DNA from 3 places in the Sphingomonas sp. CARO-RG-8B-R24-01 genome. Region 3 is predicted to be linked to each of the others. Evidence: predicted binding sites of a transcription regulator. Region 3 holds the regulator's gene; each other region holds the start of a gene.
The links. Region 3 encodes LexA, which represses DNA repair genes until DNA is damaged. Its sites were predicted from a motif close to GTTCCNCNCTTGTTCT; they were not measured.

Region 1: a site for LexA is predicted at 2,019-2,034, ahead of uvrA (excinuclease ABC subunit UvrA). Genes of this name have one in related genera too.
Region 2: a site for LexA is predicted at 1,944-1,959, ahead of radA (DNA repair protein RadA). Genes of this name have one in related genera too.

The regions. Positions count from the first base shown of each region.
Region 1 is NZ_JAKNQI010000003.1:65,765-69,041, forward strand. It holds gene uvrA (excinuclease ABC subunit UvrA) at 1-2,010, opposite strand, end outside; gene L8G49_RS08205 (trimeric intracellular cation channel family protein) at 2,116-2,751, opposite strand; gene L8G49_RS08210 (phosphoketolase family protein) at 2,873-3,277, shown strand, end outside.
Region 2 is NZ_JAKNQI010000001.1:321,798-325,074, forward strand. It holds gene L8G49_RS01420 (CvpA family protein) at 1-439, opposite strand, end outside; gene radA (DNA repair protein RadA) at 553-1,923, opposite strand; gene L8G49_RS01430 (BLUF domain-containing protein) at 2,088-2,510, shown strand; gene L8G49_RS01435 (GAF domain-containing protein) at 2,585-3,112, shown strand; gene L8G49_RS01440 (glutathione binding-like protein) at 3,079-3,277, opposite strand, start outside.
Region 3 is NZ_JAKNQI010000005.1:79,285-82,561, forward strand. It holds gene L8G49_RS21010 (ComEC/Rec2 family competence protein) at 1-545, shown strand, start outside; gene L8G49_RS11555 (ComEC/Rec2 family competence protein) at 467-1,786, shown strand; gene lexA (transcriptional repressor LexA) at 1,783-2,457, opposite strand; gene glp (gephyrin-like molybdotransferase Glp) at 2,514-3,277, opposite strand, start outside.

The sequences.
Region 1 (3,277 bases), on a different contig from region 3:
GTCGATCGTGAAGCTCGACTTGCCGCTGCCGCTGACCCCGGTGATGCAGGTGAAGGTGCCGAGCGGGAGGCTCGCGGTCACGCCCTTGAGGTTGTTGGCGGTGGCGTTGTGGACGGTGATCTTCTTGCCATTGCCCTTGCGCCGGGTCTTGGGCACCGCGACCTCGCGCCGGCCCGACAGATAATCCGCGGTGATGCTGTTTTCGTTGGCGAGGACTTCCTCGAACGTGCCCTGCGCGACGATATGCCCGCCGCGCACGCCCGCGCCCGGCCCCATGTCGATGACGTAATCGGCGGTGCGGATCGCATCCTCGTCATGCTCGACCACCAGCACGGTGTTGCCGAGATCGCGGAGGCGCCGCAGCGTCTTGAGCAGCATGTCGTTGTCGCGCTGGTGGAGCCCGATCGATGGCTCGTCGAGCACGTAGAGCACGCCCGAAAGCCCGCTGCCGATTTGCGACGCGAGCCGGATGCGCTGCGATTCCCCGCCCGACAGCGTGCCCGAGGTGCGATCGAGGTTGAGATAGTCGAGCCCGACGTTATTGAGGAAGCCGAGGCGCTCGAGGATTTCCTTGAGGATCCGCTCGGCGATCGCGCGTTGCTGGTCGCTGAGGTCGGCGGGGACCTGTTCGAACCAGGTGAGCGCATCGACGACCGACAGGCGCGTGACGCTCGAGATGTCACGCATCCCGATCTTGACCGCGAGCGCCTCGGGCTTGAGGCGGCCGCCGTGGCAGACTTCGCACGGGGCGGCGCTCTGATATTTGTTGAGTTCCTCGCGCATCCACGCGCTCTCGGTCGAGAGCATCCGGCGGTTGAGGTTGCCGATCACGCCTTCGAACGGCTTCTTGACGTCGTACGACTTCTTGCCGTCGATGAAGGTCAGCGTGACGGGCTTGCCCTTGGTGCCGTGGAGGATCGTGCGCTGTGCCTCGTCCGGCAGGTCTTCCCAGGGGGTTTCCAGGCTGAAGTCGAATTCGCGCGCGAGGCTGCCGAGGACCTGCATGTAATAGGGCGACGGAGGATTGGACTTCGCCCACGGCACGACCGCGCCCTTCTTGATGCTGAGCGCATGGTTGGGGACGACGAGATCCTCGTCGAACAGCAGTTTCTCGCCGAGCCCGTCGCATGCGGGGCAGGCGCCCTGGGGGGCGTTGAACGAGAACAGCCGCGGTTCGATCTCGGCGATCGTGAAGCCCGAGATCGGGCAGGCGAACTTTTCGCTGAACACGATGCGGCCGGGGGGCGCGTTGTCGCCGAGGACTTCCTGCTTGGGGGTATGGACCTCGACCGGATCGGCCGGGTCGACATACGCCAGTCCGTCGGCGAGTTTCAGCGCGGCCTCGAAGCTTTCCGCGAGGCGCGTCGCGATGTCGGGACCGATGACGAGGCGGTCGACGACGACCTCGAGGTCGTGCTTGAACTTCTTGTCGATCGCGGGGGCTTCGTCGATCTCATGGATCTCGCCGTCGATGCGGACGCGGGTGAACCCCGCCTTCTGCCATTCGAGCAGCTCCTTCTTATACTCGCCCTTGCGCCCGCGGACGACCGGCGCGAGCAGGTAGAGCCGCGTGCCCTCGGGGAGCGCCATGACGCGGTCGACCATCTGGCTGACGGTCTGCGCGGCGATCGGCTCGCCGGTCGCGGGGGAATACGGGATGCCGACGCGCGCCCACAGCAGGCGCATGTAATCGTAGATCTCGGTGACGGTCGCGACGGTCGAGCGCGGGTTGCGGCTGGTGGTCTTCTGCTCGATGCTGATCGCAGGGGAGAGGCCCTCGATATGGTCGACGTCGGGCTTCTGCATCAGTTCGAGGAACTGGCGGGCGTAGGCGCTGAGCGACTCGACGTAGCGGCGCTGCCCCTCGGCGTAGATCGTGTCGAACGCGAGGCTCGACTTGCCGCTCCCCGACAGGCCGGTGATGACCGTCAGCGTATCGCGCGGGATATCGACCGACACGTCCTTGAGATTGTGCTCGCGCGCGCCGCGCACGGAAATATGAGTCAGCATAAAAGCGAGTTCTACTTCTGTTCTGATGGAAGCGCCAGAGGATGAGATAGGGAAGCGCGCGGCCGGTTACGAGGGTTCCCTTGCGCCGAGCCGTCCACGGGTGGGTTAATCGGGGGCTTTGCCGTAGGCGGGTAGCGCCAGCCTAAAATGGATCGCCGCAGCCCGCAGCGCAAAGCCGCAAACCGCCGCCACCGGCGCGGCGAGGTTGGGTGACACCCCCACCGTCACCAGCACCACATACAGCCCCGCCGCGAGCGCCGCCGCCGTCACATAAAGCTCCGGCCGCATCAGGATCGACGGTTCGCCGGCGAGCACGTCGCGGATGATCCCGCCGACGCACGCGGTCACCACGCCCATCAAGGCGGCGGGGACGGGGGGGATGCCGAACGCGAGCGCCTTGGCCGCGCCGAACACCGCATACGCCGCCAGGCCCACCGCATCGAGCCAGTCGAGCGCGGTGCCCTTCCACCAGCGTTGCGGAGTCGTCCACACCAACACCGCGACCGCGAGGCACGTCCCCGCGACGAGCCGGTCGTGCACCCAGAACACCGGCGCGCCAATCAGCAGATCGCGCACCGATCCGCCGCCGGTTCCGGTGATCAGCGCGAAGAAGGTCGCGGTGACGAGCGTCTGCCGATGCCGGATCGCGGCGAGCGCGCCGGTGATCGCGAACACCGCGATCCCGAACAGGTCGAGCCACGGCAGCACGGAGCCGAATTGCCAGGGGAATTGCGCGGGCATTTCCGTTCCCTAGGGCAGCCTGCCCGCCAAGGGAATGCGCGCCGCACGCTACGTAGTTTCCTCCAGAGACGCGCCCGTGCCGAACGCGCAAGGACAGGGCCAGCCATCGACAGGAACCCGCATGACCGACCCCATCGCCTCGGTCCCGCCCCCGGAAGCGCCGCTCTCGCCCGATCTGCTGCGGCGGATGCACGGCTATTGGCGCGCGGCCAATTACCTGTCAGTCGGGCAAATCTACCTGCGCTCCAACCCCTTGCTCGATCAGCCGCTCGCGATCTCCGACGTCAAGACCCGGCTGCTGGGGCATTGGGGGACGACGCCGGGGCTCAACCTGCTGTACGTCCATCTCAACCGCGTGATCGTGGAGCGCGATCTCGACATGATCCTGATCGTCGGCCCCGGGCATGGCGGCCCCGGCATCGTCGCCAACACCTATCTCGAAGGCTCGTACACCGAGCGCTATCCCGCGATCGAGCGGAGTCGTGGCGGGATGGACCGGCTGTTCCGCCAATTCTCCTGGCCGGGT
Region 2 (3,277 bases), on a different contig from region 3:
AGACGCGCGCGGATTTCAGCCAGACCGGCCGGTGCGCTGGACCACCGCCCATCGTGTCGGTCACCAGCACGACCAGCAGAAACCCGAGGCTCGCCAGTATCAGGCCCTTCAGCGCACCGAAACCGAAGCCGAGCGCGCGATCGATCGGTCCGACGACCGAGTCGCGCGTCCGGGCACCAATCGCATTGGCCACCATGCGCCCTCCGAAATACGTCCCGCCCGCCAGGATCGCAAAGGCAAGCACCGCCGCACCCGCGGTCGTTCCAATCATGCCGGTCAGCGCATGCGTCAACGGAACGTGAAACAACTTGATCGCAAAAATGATCGCAACCCAGGCGAACAGCGACAGCACTTCCGTCACGAAGCCGCGCACGATGCCCAGCACCGCCGCGCCGCCGACCACGATAAGGACTACGATGTCGAGTGCGGTGAGGTTCATCCTCGAGGCCATATCCGGAGCGGGCCGCCAAAGTCGAGCGCGATGCGCGCGGCATCGCGACCGATTACCCGCCCCCTCGCCCAGACCATGCGCACGACGCGCCGCATCCCACGCTATTTCCCCAGCATATGCTCGACGAACCCACCGAGCGTGCGAAAGCCGGTCAGCGTAAGTCCGCTCTTGTCGTCGTTCACCGCCGACGGCAGCAAAGCGCGTTCGAAGCCGAGCTTCCCCGCTTCCTTCAACCGCAGGGGCGAATGCGCGACCGGGCGGATCTCACCCGACAATGCGATTTCACCGAACGCCACCGCGTCGGCGGGCACGGGTCGTTCGCTCAATGCGGAAACCAGGGCGGCGGCAACCGCGAGATCCGCTGCCGGATCCTGGACGCGATACCCGCCCGCGATGTTGAGATAGACTTCGCAGGCTGAAAAACTCAGCCCGCATCGCGCCTCGAGCACCGCCAGCACCATCGCCAGCCGCCCACTGTCCCACCCGACCACAGCACGCCGCGGCGTCGCGCCGCTCGCGAGACGGACGACCAGCGCCTGTATCTCGACCAATACCGGACGCGTGCCCTCCAGCGCCGGGAACACGGTCGTCCCGGTCACGCCTTCCTCGCGCTGGGTCAGGAACAGCGCCGACGGATTGCCGATTTCCGTCAGCCCTTCGGCGACCATCGCGAAAACACCGATCTCGTCGGTCCCGCCGAAGCGGTTCTTGATCGCCCGTAGGATGCGATATTGATGGCTCCGCTCGCCCTCGAAGCTCAGCACCGTATCGACCATATGCTCCAGCACGCGCGGACCGGCGATACTGCCGTCCTTCGTGACATGACCGACGAGCACCACCGCGGTGCCGCGCTCCTTGGCAAAGCGGATCAGTTCCTGCGCCGACGCGCGTACCTGGCTTACCGTTCCGGGGGCACCCTCGATCAGGTCGGAGTGCATCGTCTGGATCGAATCGATCACCAGCAGCGCGGGCGGGGTCGCTTGCGACAGGGTCGTCAGGATATCGCGGACCGATGTCGCCGCGGCGAGCATGACCGGAGCCGACCCGAGACCGAGCCGTCGCGCGCGCAGGCGCACCTGGTCCGCCGCTTCCTCGCCGGAGACATAGGCCACCGGCAGCCCCGCCAACGCCATCTTCGCCGCCGCCTGCAACAACAGCGTGGACTTCCCGATGCCGGGGTCGCCACCGATCAACGTCGCCGAGCCTTCGACGAACCCGCCGCCAAGTGCCCGGTCCAGCTCGGCAATGCCCGACGCCAGACGATCGGGCAGCGTAATTTCCGCATCGAGCCCGACGAGCTGGATCGATCGCCCGCCACCCATCAGATTATGCTTGGCCTGGAACGGCGTGACATTCGCGCCCGCGTCCTCGACCATCGTATTCCATTCGGAACAGTCGCCGCACTGCCCGGCCCAACGGTGCGACACCGACCCACAGGATTGGCAGACGTAGCGCTTCTGAGGTTTTGCCATGAGGGCAATGTACGTGATCAGGAACGTTAAGGGAACAGGGTTTGCGCAGGGAGCTCGGTCGAGAAAGGGGCAAGCAACCTAAATCTATGTGATAATTGCTTCGAAATTAACGAAAGATTCGTCGTTAAATCGGATTTTGGGAGCGTTCACACCGGAGTTCCCTCATGCAGCGTATCCTCTACATCAGCACTGCCCGCGAAAAGCTCGATGACGCATCCCTGGATGGCATCCTGCGGATTTCGCGGCGCAACAATGCCGCCGTCGGTGTCACCGGCTTGCTGATCGTGGGAGGTCGGCGCTTTCTGCAGGTCCTCGAAGGGCCGGACGATGCGGTCGCCAGCGTCTATGACCGGATTTCGCGCGACGACCGCCATTTCGCCGTGGTACGCTTGTCGCGAAAGACGATCGAGGCTCGGACGTTCGGTGCATGGTCGATGGGGTATCGCGCGGTCAACCTCGGCGGGATCGACGATGGGGGCCGTCCCGGCAACCTGCCAGCCATCGTAGGGCGGCTGGTCGAGCCGATCGACGATGTCATCCTGCGCGCCGAATTCACCGCATTTGCGGCGCTTCACGCCGCCGCCTGATCGCGGCGACGCCAGCTTGCCCCCTGCCTTGTGGCGCCCGCAAAACACGGTATGGATCAGGGCGGGGAAACACGATGCATACACTGGCCGAGAAATGCGTCGCGTTGGCAGGAAATCCGCGCATTGCCGCGATCCTGCGCCACGTGTGCGACCTTACCGGGATGGGCTTCGCCGCGGTCGCGCGTGTGACCGACGATCGCTGGATTGCCTGCCACGTCCTCGACCAGATCGAGTTCGGTTTGGACGCCGGCGAGGAACTCGACCTCAAGACCACGATCTGCAACGATATTCGCCTTACCGGCCAAGCCATCGTCTTCGATTGCGCGTCGGCCGATGGCTATTGGCGCAGCCATCCCACCCCGATCCTTTACGGATTCGAGAGCTATCTGGCAGTGCCGATCACGCTGTCGGACGGGGCGTTCTTCGGTACGCTGTGCGCGCTCGACCCGGCGGCGCGCCGCGTCGACATGCCGGAGCTGGTCGCGACGATCCGTACCCTTGCAGATGAGATCGCCGCGATCCTTGATTCACCGGATCCGGATCCGGATCCGGCTCCGATGGTCCCCGGTCACGCGCGCGCGGGGATCGCCAGTCCGCGTTGAACTGCCGGGCGCGCCAATCCGCGTTCAAGCCAGGCATTCACGTTGGGATAATCGGCGAACCCGACCAGCTCGCCCGCACCGTAAAAATCCACCAGCGCCCGCACCCATCCCAACATCGCGATATCCGCGATCGTGTAGCTGTCGCCCAGGAACCAGTCCTTGCCC
Region 3 (3,277 bases):
GGCTTCCGGAACTGCCACCCGCGTTGCGCCTCAATCTAGCAAAGGCGGATGTTCCGGTTGGTCTCGTGGCAGGGGCGACCATACGCCTCGCGGCGCGCTTGATGCCCCCGCCCGAACCGGCGGTGCCAGGCGCGTATGACTATGCCCGGACCGCGTGGTTTGACGGGATCGGCGCGACGGGCCGTGGTTTTGCGCCCGTAACGGTCCTCGCGGGCGGGGAGCCAGCCGTTTTGCCCGGTCTGCGCGAGGCGTTGTCCGCGCATATCCAGGAGCGGGCCGGAGGCGGCGGGGCGGGGGGCATTGCGGCCGCCTTGGCGACCGGGGACCAGGGATCGATTCCGCTGGACGATACCGAGGCGATGCGGCGCTCCGGCCTCGCCCATCTCCTGTCGGTCAGTGGGCTCCACATCAGCGCAGCGGTTGCCGCGACGATGATCCTCGTCACGCGCCTGTTGGCGCTGTCTCCGTGGCTGGCCCTGCGTCTGCGATTGCCGTTCGTGCCGGCGCGGCGGGGGCCGTGGTCGCGATCGGCTATACTTTGCTGACAGGCGCCGAGGTTCCGACGATACGTTCCTGTGTCGCATCATTGTGCGTCCTGGTCGCGCTCGCCCTCGGGCGCGAAGCGCTGACCTTGCGGCTGGTCGCGGCGGGCGCGGTGGTGGTCCTGCTGCTATACCCCGAATCCCTGTCGGGCCCGAGCTTCCAGCTGTCCTTTGCAGCGGTCGCGTCGATCATCGCCTGGAACGACCATCCCGGTATCCGGGCGCTGGTCGCAGCCCGGGAGGAGCCGCGCCTGAAGCATCTGCTGCGTAGCACGGGATCCTTGCTGATGACCGGGCTGGTGGTCGAAGCCGCGTTGTTGCCGATCTCGCTGTTCCATTTCCAGAAGGCGGGGGTCTACGGAGCGGTCGCGAATATCGTCGCCATCCCGCTGACAACGTTCGTCGTCATGCCGCTGGAGGCCGCCGCCCTATTGCTCGACACGATCGGTGCCGGACAACCGTTCTGGTGGGCCACCCGGCTCGCGCTCGACGCATTGCTCTGGATTGCAAGGACAACGGCGGCGATCCCCGGCTCGGTCGCGCCCTTGCCGGCCATGCCGGCGGGCGCTTATGCGGCAATGGTCGCGGGCGGCCTGTGGATCGCCCTGTGGCGGACCCGATGGCGACGGCTCGGCGTCGTTCCGCTGCTGACCGGTGCGTTATGGGCGTTCCTGACGCCCGCTCCCGACCTGTTGGTGACGGGAGATGGACGGCATGTCGCGATCCGAACCCAGGCGGGGGACGTCGCGCTGCTGCGGGATCGAACCGGCGACTATACCGCCGACATGATGGCGCAAAGCGGCGGGACGGCGGGGTTGCCGGTGTTATGGTCCGATCAGCGCGACGCGCGTTGCAGCCGCGACCTGTGCATGGCCACCCGCATCATCGGCGCTCGACGCTGGACCATTCTGGCGACGCGTAGCCCGTACCTCGTCCCGATCGACGACTTTATCCGAGCCTGCGCACGTGCCGATATCGTCATCAGCGACCGATGGCTGTCCCGACGGTGCCGTCCGCGCTGGCTGCGGCTGGATCGATCCACCCTGACGCAGACGGGCGGAGTCGCGATTACCTTCCACCCCGCTGCCCCGTGGTCAGCGGCCAGCGCAACGGTTCGCACCGTGCGCACGCCCGGCGACCGGCACCCGTGGATTACGATCCCAGCAGATCGGGTGCCGATCCGTCACGGTCGACGGAGGGCCACCGACCGTCCTGCAGGAACGCAGGATCCAGCGCGCGATTAGTCGTAGCGGCGCAGCAAGCCAGCCAGCTTGCCCTGCACGCGCACCTGGGCCGGCGTATACCGCTGCGGATCATAGGAACGATTGGCCGGGTCGAGCCGGACCATCGCTCCCTCGCGTCGGAAGAATTTGAGCGTTGCCTCGCTGTCGTCGATCAGCGCCACGACGATCTCGCCATCCCGCGCGACGTCCTGGCGTTTGATCAGCGCGTAATCGCCGTCGAGGATCCCCGCCTCGACCATCGAATCGCCTGCGACTTCCAAGGCATAATGTTCGCCGCCGCCCAGCAATGCCGCCGGCACGGCGAGCATGGAGGCGCCCTCGAACGCCTCGATCGGCACGCCGGCTGCGATCCGTCCGTGAAGCGGGATCTCGATCACGTCGTTCGCTGGATTGGGCAGCGGCCGCACGTTCGCCGGCGGCGCTTCCGGTGCTGCGCGTGTCGGGGTCTTGGCGCCCCGCTCGGGCATCTTGAGCACTTCGAGCGCACGGGCGCGGTTGGGCAGCCGACGGATGAACGCCCGTTCCTCGAGCGCGCTGATCAGACGGTGCACGCCCGACTTCGACTTGAGATCGAGCGCTTCCTTCATTTCCTCGAATGAGGGCGAGACGCCTGTCTCCTCCAGCCGGTCGTTGATGAAGCAGATCAGCTCATGCTGTTTGCGCGTTAGCATCCCGGGCCCTTTCGTCGGAACAGACTGCGAACCTATACGGAACAGAAAGGCGGGCGTCAAGCGATCGGCAGGATTTCCACCGAGTCCCCGGCAGCGGCCGCCGGCGCATGGGGCGCGCGGATGATCAGACAGTCAGCGCCCGCCAGCGTCGCCAGCAGCGATGAATCCTGTTGGTCGGCGGGGTAGACCCGCCCAGCACGCGTCGTCGCGCGCATGTAATCCTGGCGACGGTCGTTTTCCTTGAGGGGCGCGCCCAGGATGCCCGGATAGGCCATCGGGCGGGGATCGCGCGCGCCGGCCATCGCGGCGATCAGCGGCTTCAGGAAGATCGCGCCCGTTACGAACGCCGACACCGGGTTCCCGGGCAGGCCGAGCACGAGCATTTCCCCGATCTTGCCCGCGAGCATCGGCTTGCCGGGACGCAGCGCGATCCGCCAGAAATCGATCGACCCGCCGGCCGCGGCCAGGGCGGGCCGGATGAGATCGTGATCCCCCACCGATGCGCCGCCGGTGGTCACCAGAATATCGGCGTCTACCCCTACGAAGGCGTCGGTGATCGTCTCCAGCCGGTCGGGCAGGATGCCGAGGTCGATAATATCGACCGGCAAATCCGCGAGCATCGCAGCGAGCATGACCCCGTTGGACTCCGGAAGCGTACCATCCTCCAAGGGCGACCCCGGCAGGGTGAGCTCGTCACCGCTTGCGACGATCGCGACCCGAATTCGGCGGGCGACAAGCAGGTCGCCATGGCCCCCGCTGGCCGCGAGTGCGATCCGCGCCGGGCTCAGCCGATCGCCCCGATCGATGAGCACGTCGCCGA